DNA from 3 places in the Gynuella sp. genome. Region 2 is predicted to be linked to each of the others. Evidence: predicted binding sites of a transcription regulator. Region 2 holds the regulator's gene; each other region holds the start of a gene.

Region 1 (3,285 bases), on a different contig from region 2:
AATATCAAAGGTACCACCACCAAGGTCATATACTGCGATGGTCCGGTCACCTTTGCCTTTATCCATACCATAAGCCAGCGCTGCTGCGGTTGGCTCGTTGATAATCCGTTTTACATCCAAGCCGGCAATTTTACCAGCATCTTTAGTTGCCTGACGCTGACTGTCGTTAAAGTATGCGGGAACAGTAATCACTGCTTCTGTGATTTTTTCGCCCAAAAAGTCTTCGGCAGTCTTTTTCATTTTTTTCAAAACTTCAGCAGATACCTGGGGAGGCGCTTTTTTGTCGCCTTTTGCTTCCACCCATGCATCGCCATTGTCTGCTTTGACAATCTTATAAGGAACCATGTTGATGTCTTTTTGCACAACATCGTCCTCAAAACGACGACCAATCAGACGCTTAACCGCAAAAAGTGTGTTGGTCGGATTGGTAACCGCTTGCCGTTTAGCAGGTTGACCAACCAATACCTCTCCATCGTCGGTAAATGCCACAATCGAGGGAGTTGTACGATCACCTTCAGAGTTCTCAACAACTTTTACTTTGTCTCCGTCCATAATAGAGACACAGGAATTGGTGGTTCCCAGGTCAATACCAATAATCTTTGCCATATTTCACTATCTCCTAAATTCTAGATGGGGTTTTACCCGAATTCTCATTGCTTGCCAGAATAATTGGGCTTTTTGTAAGGCTTTCAAGCCTGCTCATCGATTGTTTTTTGACCACCACCTTTACTGACCATTACCATTGCCGGACGCACCAGACGACCTGACAATGTATACCCTTTTTGCATAACGGCAATTACGGTATTGGGTTCAACTTCAGGGTTATCAACCATAGACATTGCCTGATGTAACTGCGGGTCAAAAGGCTCCCCTTCAGGGTTGATAGCTTGCACATCAGACTTATTAAGAGCACTGGTAAACAATCCCAGTGTCATATTAACCCCTTCGAGAACAGGGTTTGAATCACGCTCTTCCTGCGGCGCAGCCTCCAGTGCCCGTTCCAGATTATCCATAACCGGCAACAGCTCCTTAATCAGTTTCTCCTGACCGAACTTATGGGCCGCCTCAACATCTTTTTCCATACGTCGACGAAGATTCTGCATATCCGCATGAACCCGTAACAGTTGTTCTTTCAGGGCTGCGATTTCTTCGGCAGCCTCACCGCCACCTTCCGTCCCATCGACAGTTTCATCAGCAGCTCCCTGCTGCTCAGGTTGTGATTCCTGCTGAAGCAGCTCTTCAGATTGGCCTTCTCCCGCCCCCTGATCAACAGTCTGATTTTCTGTTGTCATCTCTAGTATTCTCCGAAGTTAATATAACCAGTTAATGGCGCACTTATATCGGGTCATTGAAGTCAATTTCAACAGTTGCACTTCATTGTTCTATACTGTATTTATAGACAGTATATATATTCAAACAGGTGAAACTGTGCTTACCCATCTTCACATCAGCAACTTTACGATTGTTTCCGAACTGAATATTGAACTTCATAAAGGAATGACAGCTGTTACCGGTGAAACCGGAGCCGGCAAATCCATCATGCTCGACGCCCTTGGTTATGCGCTGGGCAACCGGGCCGAGAGTGGTGTTGTCCGTCCAGGAGCAGAAAAAGCGGATATATCAGCAACCTTCATGTTAGAGCACATTCCATCTGCAAAAGCATGGCTAATCACCCAGGCGCTTGAAAATGGCGAAGCAGAATGTGTGTTGAGAAGAGTTATCACTTCTGAGGGCCGCTCCAGAGCATTTATTAACGGAAAACCGGTACCAGCCCAACAATTAAAAGAGCTGGGAGACCTGGTTATTGATCTCCATAACCAGCATGAACACCATTCGCTTCTGAATACTGATGTCCAGCGCCGTCTGTTGGATGAATTCGGTGGCCACGAAAAGCTAGCAAAAAAAGTGGCTGATGCTTATCAGGAATGGCGAAAACTCCACCAAAAGGTCCAACAAACTCAGAAAGCGCAAGACGAAAAGTCCGCTCGCCTGCAACTATTGCAATATCAACTCGATGAGTTGGAGGCATTAGACCTTAAGGACAACGAATTGCAGGCACTTGAGCAAGAACAAACACTGCTGGCCAATGGTGAAAACACGGTCAAGACACTGAGCCAGGTCATTTCCAGCTGCGAGGGAAATGAATCCACCCCAGGAATTCTGGATGCATTACGATCTCTGAATCAACAATTACAGACGTTAAAATCAGAACAACTCAGAGATATCTTAGAAACTTTTTCATCAGCACAAATCATGATTGATGATGGCCTGAAAGAACTAAGCAACTTTCTTGATAACTTCGAAGTTGACCAACGTCGTCTGGCTGATGTGGATCAACGTCTGGCCACCATTTACGACCTGGCCAGAAAACACCAGATCCATCCTGACCAGCTATTGGAGACATTTCGGGCATTAGTAAAGGAGTCCGAGTCCTTGAAAGATGATGAATTCAATCTGGAACAATGGAACAAAGAACTCGAAGAACTCCAGGATGCTCATCAGCAGCTGAGCAGTCAGCTTACTGAAAAACGTACCAAAGCGAGTACCAGACTGGCAAAAGAAGTTACTCAACAGCTCCAATTGCTATCCATGAAAGGAGCTCAGTTGAAAGTACAACTGACTCCCCTGGCAGACAAACGCTTTGCCATCTTTGGCAACGAAGAAATTGAATTTCTTATACAAACCAACGCTGGGCTGTCTTTTGGTCCTATTCAAAAAATAGCATCCGGGGGCGAACTCTCACGTATAAGCCTTGCAATACAGGTCGTTTGTGCCCAAAAAAGCCAGATACCAACACTGATCTTTGATGAAGTTGACGTTGGAATCAGCGGTGCCACTTCTGAAATCGTAGGCAGGATGTTGCGTCACCTGGGCGAGAAAGGTCAGGTACTCTGTGTTACTCATCAGCCGCAGGTCGCTAGTCTGGGGCATCATCACATACAGGTTAGTAAAGCCATTACCCGTTCAGGCAACACCGAAGTTAAACTCAATTATGTAACAGAAAACTGTCGCGTAGATGAAGTGGCAAGACTATTGGGAGGAGTGGAACTGACCCCGCAAACCATTGCGCATGCTCAGGAAATGTTGGTAAATGGGCAAAAAATGCACTAACAATATTCTACTGAAATACCCATCACAATTGCCGTATTTCAAAAAACACGCTATACACTTTTGGTTTTGGCGATAACTGGATCTCCCGTTCTGACTTCCACAACCACGATCTGCATCACTGCCATAAGCAATCCCTTCGAAATCAATAATTTATGTGGAAAAACTGTTGAACAG
Region 2 (3,285 bases):
TGAAAACGCTTTCTCTTCAACCACAGTAAAACCTGCGCGGCTGATCAACTTCCGCTGATGAGGATCATTCATGTCCGACAGATAAAACAAGTTGGACAGCGGATTTTGCTGCATACTTTTTAACAAAGGAGTTTTTCCATCGAGGGATTTCGGCCCGGTAAACCATGATTTTTGCCGCCAGATCTGTTTGATAGCCAGGCGCGACTCATATTCATTACGGCCAGCTGGAATAAACCTTGATTTTCGATTAAACAGCGAGCGCGCCAAAATCAGCCCAGGAAAGTCCCGACGCAGAAGATCTCCCAGACGGGTCACAAAAAAGCGGTCCTCCGATTGTTTATCCAACAAACCATATTCAAGTGCCAGCAACAGCGAAACCGCCCCCTGCTCCCTGGCCAACCATGTCTGTCTGGCCGGATTCTGTTCACGAATAAACTGTTGTAAGGCGGGTAAATCATAACGGGCATAATTACGCCAATGATTCTGACGGCTATCGTGATTGACTTTGGAGAGGCCATGACCGCGCATTTCCATGATCCAGACATCTGCCCCGGCATTCAGCAGCTGGCACAGCATCTCATGTTGTTCATACATCCAGACGGTCCGGTTTTCATACAAACCGTGTAACAGAATGACAGGCTCCCCACGGCTCAGCCCATTACGGCAAACATCCGGATGGCCCAAACGGGTAACCGCAAATTCAGCGGTTTTATCAGGGCTATTGTTAGGCTTTAACAAATATACATCTTCAGAATAGCCCTCCCAGAAATCGGCCTTAAATAATGTAACGGGAAAAAGCTGACTGCTACTTTTCATCGCAAATGAAAATCCAAAACACATCGAAAAGCTGACCATTGTCCCAAAAAAACGAGATCAACATAAGGCTTTACCATAACACTAATACTAATTTTGTATGTTTATCTTTATCTATTTCCCTCGAACAGGAGTGCGATGACAAGGTTGCACGGCCAATGGCAGCTGTATATACTTCCAATACTGTAAAAAAATTCAGGAATCCATCATGGTAAAGCTTACCGCCCGCCAACAACAGGTCTTTGATTTCATCAAATCGTATCTGGATGATAACGGCATGCCCCCTACCCGTGCAGAAATAGCCGCCAAACTCGGCTTTCGTTCACCCAATGCTGCAGAAGAACATTTAAAAGCCCTGGCCCGCAAGGGCGCAATTGAAATGATTCCCGGTGCCTCCAGAGGTATTCGTCTGCCTGAAGATCTGGATGCGGGTTTACCCGTTGTAGGCAGTGTTGCTGCCGGCTCACCGATTCTGGCGGCGGAGCACATCGAGAACCGGGTGAATTTTCCAGAAAGCTTCTTCTATCCAAAAGCCGATTATTTGTTGCGCGTAAAAGGTGTTAGCATGAAAAACATTGGTATTCTGGAAGATGACCTGATAGCAGTACACAAGACTGATCAAGTCAAAAACGGTGATGTCATTGTGGCGCGTATCAATAATGATGTAACGGTCAAACGGTTTTACAAAAGCCGCAATACTGTCACTCTGGTGGCCGAAAACGAGGATTACGATGATATCCTTGTTGACCTGAAATCAGATGACTTTGCCATTGAGGGCTTATATGTGGGTGTGTTGAGAAACACAATCCACTAGTCAGTTTTCAAAACACTTCGTTTTATGCGCTGAATATCAAAATTCAGCGCGTGTTTTTTATGCAAGCGATTTTTTATTACGTACCGACGGTCGCTTTCTGCATCGGCACCAACCTGACTTTGTTGGGATAGTCGCGTGTTATCCCCTATGTATTAATCAAACAATACTGCAAAGTTGCACGGTCATAATGCTCTGTTCGGCATTAACACAATACATCCTTAAATATTGCGTATCGCCTCTACACACTCGGTGATCAACTTCGGACCACGATAGATAAAACCGGTATACAACTGAATCAGTTCGGCACCTGCCAGTATTTTTTCTGAAGCGTGTTCGCCATTGAGAATCCCCCCAACCCCCATTACAGGCAGCCTGCCATCCAAGGCCTGTACCATTAAACGCTGGGTTTCAGTCGCCATATCAAGCACCGGCAGACCACTGAGACCTCCCTGTTCCTGCCCATGCAGCAAGTGCTTGACCCCTTCCCGGCTCACGGTGGTATTGGTGGCAATCACGCCATCGATACCATTCTTAATCAGAGTTTCTGCGATTTGTTCAATACCTGCCTCATCCATATCCGGTGCAATTTTGACGGCCAGTGGAACATATTTGCCAATCTGTTGTTGAAGATGGAGCTGCTCTTCTTTCAGTGCCGCCAGCAAACTGGACAGCTGATCGCCAAACTGAAGATCACGAAGACCCGGGGTATTGGGAGAGGAAATATTGATCGTTATGTATGAGGCATACGGATAGGCTTTACGCAAACAGGTCAAATAGTCATCCACGGCCTGCTCACTGGCAGTATCTTTGTTTTTACCAATGTTTATGCCAAGTACTCCGTCATAACGACTTTGCCGGACATTGGTAATCAATTGATCAATACCGTGGTTGTTAAAGCCCATGCGATTGATAATAGCCTCGGCTTCCGGTAAGCGAAACAAGCGGGGCTTAGGGTTGCCCGGCTGCGGCCTGGGAGTGACTGTGCCAACTTCAATAAAACCAAATCCCAGTGCCGCAAGGCCATCGATAAATTCGCCATTTTTATCCATACCTGCTGCCAGACCGACTGGATTTGGAAAATCAATTCCCATCACCCGGACGGGTTTTGAAGAAACCTTATTCCCCACCCAGCCTGACAGGTTTAAGCGGGCTGCAGCCCCTAGCAGTTCAAGGGAGGCTTCATGAGCCGTTTCTGGTGAAAGTAAGAAAAGCCCTTTGCGCAACAAGTCGTACATCGGTATCCGCCCTTTGAAAAATTTGGCGGATTATAGTCTGTCATTCAGCTGTTGAATATTGAAAAGCGAACTGAGCGGGCTATAAACGTTCAATCTTCTGAAATTTATGATGTCCGTCAAATATGATCCTGAAGCTTCCCTGCACGCCTGAACGGGTCACATATGGCTGTAAGATACGAGCTGGAAATCGAACAACACGGCCATCTCTGGCCGTGGCTCTGACCTGATTCGCTGAGCCCCGGTACAACTTTATTAATTCTTCAGCGGTAATACTGATATCAACAATTAAAAAACTTTGTCCGGAACTCATAACCTAGCCTGATGTAATGATATCCGCCTACTCTATTTTGGTCACCTGGGATAAATCAAGTAGCTCTCGTATCGCGACCGAGTACATACTGAACTCGACATCGTTGGCCGTTT
Region 3 (3,285 bases), on a different contig from region 2:
GACAACATCCAGGCCTCTGTACCTGCGTTGATTGATGGCCTTAAGACGGCTTTCTGGACTTCTATTGCCGGGATCTTCGGTGCATTGACGATTAAGTTCCGCTTTGCGCTGCATATGATCCGCAAGGGGAATCAGGTCAGTCGAAGCGGAGCGACCCTGGAAGATGTGGTGAACGAGGTTAGACATCTGGGGCAAAGTATCAGTGGTGAAGCAGATGACTCACTGGTGTCCATGTGGCGGGCACAGCAGGGAATTGTCAATGGGCACCTGGAGTCGTTGCAGTCTGCAATGGAAGATTTTGAAGTTCGAATGACCGAAGCGAACACTAAGGCATTGATCAAAGCGATTGATCATGTCATGACCGACTTTAATGCGCAGATTGATCAGCAATATGGTGAGAACTTCCGTCAACTGAATGAATCTGTTGGCAAGATGCAGGTATGGCAGGAACAGAACATGTCAAACCTGCATGAAATTATTGATCGACAGAAAGAAAGCGCTATGTCGATGGTGGATGCCACTCAGGCATTTTCTCAGCTGGTTAATCACAGCCACGTGTTTACTCAGGTTGCCAGGGATATGGAGAGTATGCTGACCGGATTGCATTCCCAAAGTAGTGCTTTGGCAGAGTTCGCCGAACAGCTGTCGGGGGTTATTAACAATGCTCAACAAGGGTTGCCAGATTTAGAAAAACGTATTCTTTCCGTGACCGAACACCTGCAGGAGTCGATGGTAAGTCAACAACGGTTGATCAGCGATACCTTGGTTGAGACCAGTCAACAGATTCGCTCCACGGTAAATCAGGCCTGTCAGACTCTTAACGATGCTTATTTGCAGTCACAAAATTCTGTCAATCAAGAACTCAAGGAGCTGATTGCCTTGAATCAGCGACAGCTTAAAGATCTTGATGCTGCAATGGAGCAGGAATTAACTAAGGCATTAAAAACATTTGGCTACCAAATGACGGCGTTGAGTGAGAAGTTTGTGAACGACTACACGCCCCTGACAGATCGTCTGAAAGAGCTCGTCAGTATGGCTGAGGAGCAGTCATGATTGCGGATGACAATCTGGTTGTAGAGCAGGAGGAGCATTGGGTTTCAGTCAGTGACCTGATGGCAGGGCTCATGATGGTATTCATGTTGATCGCTGTTGTATTCATGGTGGAAGTTGAGTTAGAGCGCAAGCGTATCGAAAACGTAGTGGTGCTCTATGATCGTCTTCGAACGCAACTGTATCAGGATCTGGTTACGGAATTTAAAGATGACTTGGAGCGGTGGGGGGCGGAGATAGACCCTGATCTGAGTTTTCGTTTTTATAAAGCAGAACTTCTGTTTGATCGTGGCGAGACAGATCTGAAGCCAGAGTTTTCCGAAATCCTGGCCGATTTTTTCCCTCGTTATATGCGGATCATTATGTCCGACAAATATCGAAATGACATTTCAGAAGTGCGTATAGAAGGACATACTTCCAGTATGTGGGCGGGCCGCAGTGCCGATGAGGCGTATATCCTGAATATGGAACTGTCTCAATCACGTACCCGTTCGACGCTTGCTTACCTGTTGGCGCTGGATTCTGTGAAAGATCAGGCTGACTGGTTAAAGGCTCATTTGACAGCTAATGGGTTGTCGTCCTCTAAGCCGGTGTTGAATGCTGATGGTGAAGAAAGCGAGGCATTGTCCCGACGGGTTGAATTCCGTGTCAGAACTGATGCTGATTCAAGAATTGCCGAAATTCTGGATGAGGTTGACAGTGAAACTCCCTGACTTTTTGCAGTATGAGCCATTCAATCGGCTGCGTGAAAAAATGCAGACAAATGAACTGGGGCATTTTGAATTTTTTGATCCGAAAATTCACCTGACAGGAGTGGAGCGTTCCAGTCTGGCTAAAGCTGGTCTAAAGCTGATAGACAGCCCCTTATTGTTATTGAGCGATCATACTCTTGGATACAAAAATTCGAGAGTGGCTGCCGTTTACAAAGAGCAGATCCATGTCAGTGGCTGCAAAGTTCTACTACAGGGGGTTCAGGAGTATCGTGAGTTTTTGGTAATAAGTTCTGATGAAGCTGCTGGGCAGCTGGATATTTGCCCAGAATGTTTACACTTGTTGCGCTATCAGGGATTTGATGCTTACAAAGAGCGAAAAGCCGCATACAGTCATCATGTTTTGGAAGATTTTAGTCTGCAACAGTTTTTTTCTAACTACTCCTTCTATCCTGTTAAATGCCACGAAATGACCAATCGACAGCTACCAGACACTTTTACACTTGGTTGACAGCGTGGCAGCCCTTTTTCGTTAATTGACGGTGAAGTTCTGCTTTTTGTCCGAAAAAAAACAAACTGACCCAGAGCTTTTTATTTTATTTTGGTACTATCCGGCAAATTTTTGAAGCATAGGGCGAAACTCATGTCACGACCGCGTGTCGCTTTATTAATGTTACTATCCGTGTGGCTTTCCGGGTGTTCTGTTAATCGATTACCAGAGTCTCTGGGGTATGGCGTTTTAAATAATGATGACCTTGAGACGGTCAGAGAAGGATTGCCGACGTATTTATTGGTTCTAGATGGAGCTGTGATCAATTATCCCAGAAATGATGGCTTATTGCGCACGGCTTCGGACTTGAATGGGGCTTATGCCAGTTTGTTCGTTAAAGAAAAAGAACGCCGGGTACGGTTGATCGATAAAAGCCTGAAATATGCCCAGCGTCAGATGTGTGTCCATAAAAAAAGAGCTTGTGGACTGGAGACACTGGAGTATGGGCCGTTTCAGCAAATTGTACAGGGCATGGACAGAAAAAAGGACCTGGAGGCATTATACACGCTAGGTTCAGCGTGGGCTGGCTATATTCAGGAGCATTCAGATGATTGGAATGCCATTGCTGATCTGGCCAAGGTCGAGCTGATTATGAAGCAGGTTGTAGCGATTGATGAATCATATAGCCGTGGACAGGCTCTGTTGTATTTGGGCGTTATGAACAGCCTGATTCCTCCAGGTTTAGGAGGGAAGCCAGAAGTGGCCAGGGAGTATTTCGAACGTGGAATTGAACTAAGCCAGGGTCGGAATCTGATCATCAAAGTGAAGTATGCAGAGAAATATGCCCGGTTGGTGTTTGATCAGGATCTTCATGATCGGTTGTTACGTGAAGTGATCGCGGCTGACCCGGAAGAGAATGGCCTGACTTTGCAGAATCACTACGCCCAACAACTGGCCCAGGAATTGTTGGCCGAGAGTAATGACTATTTTTGATATCTGAGGAATTAAATGATTATTCGTTTTACGCTGTTTATT

The links. Region 2 encodes LexA, which represses DNA repair genes until DNA is damaged. Its sites were predicted from a motif close to TACTGTNTANNTANACAGTA; they were not measured.
Region 1: the regulator LexA is predicted to act here: its motif matches at 1,386-1,405, upstream of recN (DNA repair protein RecN).
Region 3: the regulator LexA is predicted to act here: its motif matches at 2,072-2,091, upstream of ACQY6I_RS02295 (peptidase inhibitor family I36 protein).

The regions. Positions count from the first base shown of each region.
Region 1 covers NZ_JBNKSF010000038.1:27,730-31,014, reverse strand. The annotation lists gene dnaK (molecular chaperone DnaK) at 1-606, opposite strand, end outside; gene grpE (nucleotide exchange factor GrpE) at 690-1,292, opposite strand; gene recN (DNA repair protein RecN) at 1,429-3,111, shown strand; gene ACQY6I_RS15865 (MATE family efflux transporter) at 3,278-3,285, shown strand, end outside.
Region 2 covers NZ_JBNKSF010000019.1:83,784-87,068, forward strand. The annotation lists gene ACQY6I_RS07560 (alpha/beta hydrolase) at 1-816, opposite strand, end outside; gene lexA (transcriptional repressor LexA) at 1,022-1,627, shown strand; gene ACQY6I_RS07570 (quinone-dependent dihydroorotate dehydrogenase) at 1,846-2,862, opposite strand; gene ACQY6I_RS07575 (DUF2835 domain-containing protein) at 2,942-3,172, opposite strand; gene ACQY6I_RS07580 (NAD-glutamate dehydrogenase) at 3,200-3,285, opposite strand, start outside.
Region 3 covers NZ_JBNKSF010000007.1:267,867-271,151, forward strand. The annotation lists gene ACQY6I_RS02285 (hypothetical protein) at 1-1,053, shown strand, start outside; gene ACQY6I_RS02290 (OmpA/MotB family protein) at 1,050-1,763, shown strand; gene ACQY6I_RS02295 (peptidase inhibitor family I36 protein) at 1,716-1,850, opposite strand; gene ACQY6I_RS02300 (TRAP transporter TatT component family protein) at 2,404-3,243, shown strand; gene dctP (TRAP transporter substrate-binding protein DctP) at 3,259-3,285, shown strand, end outside.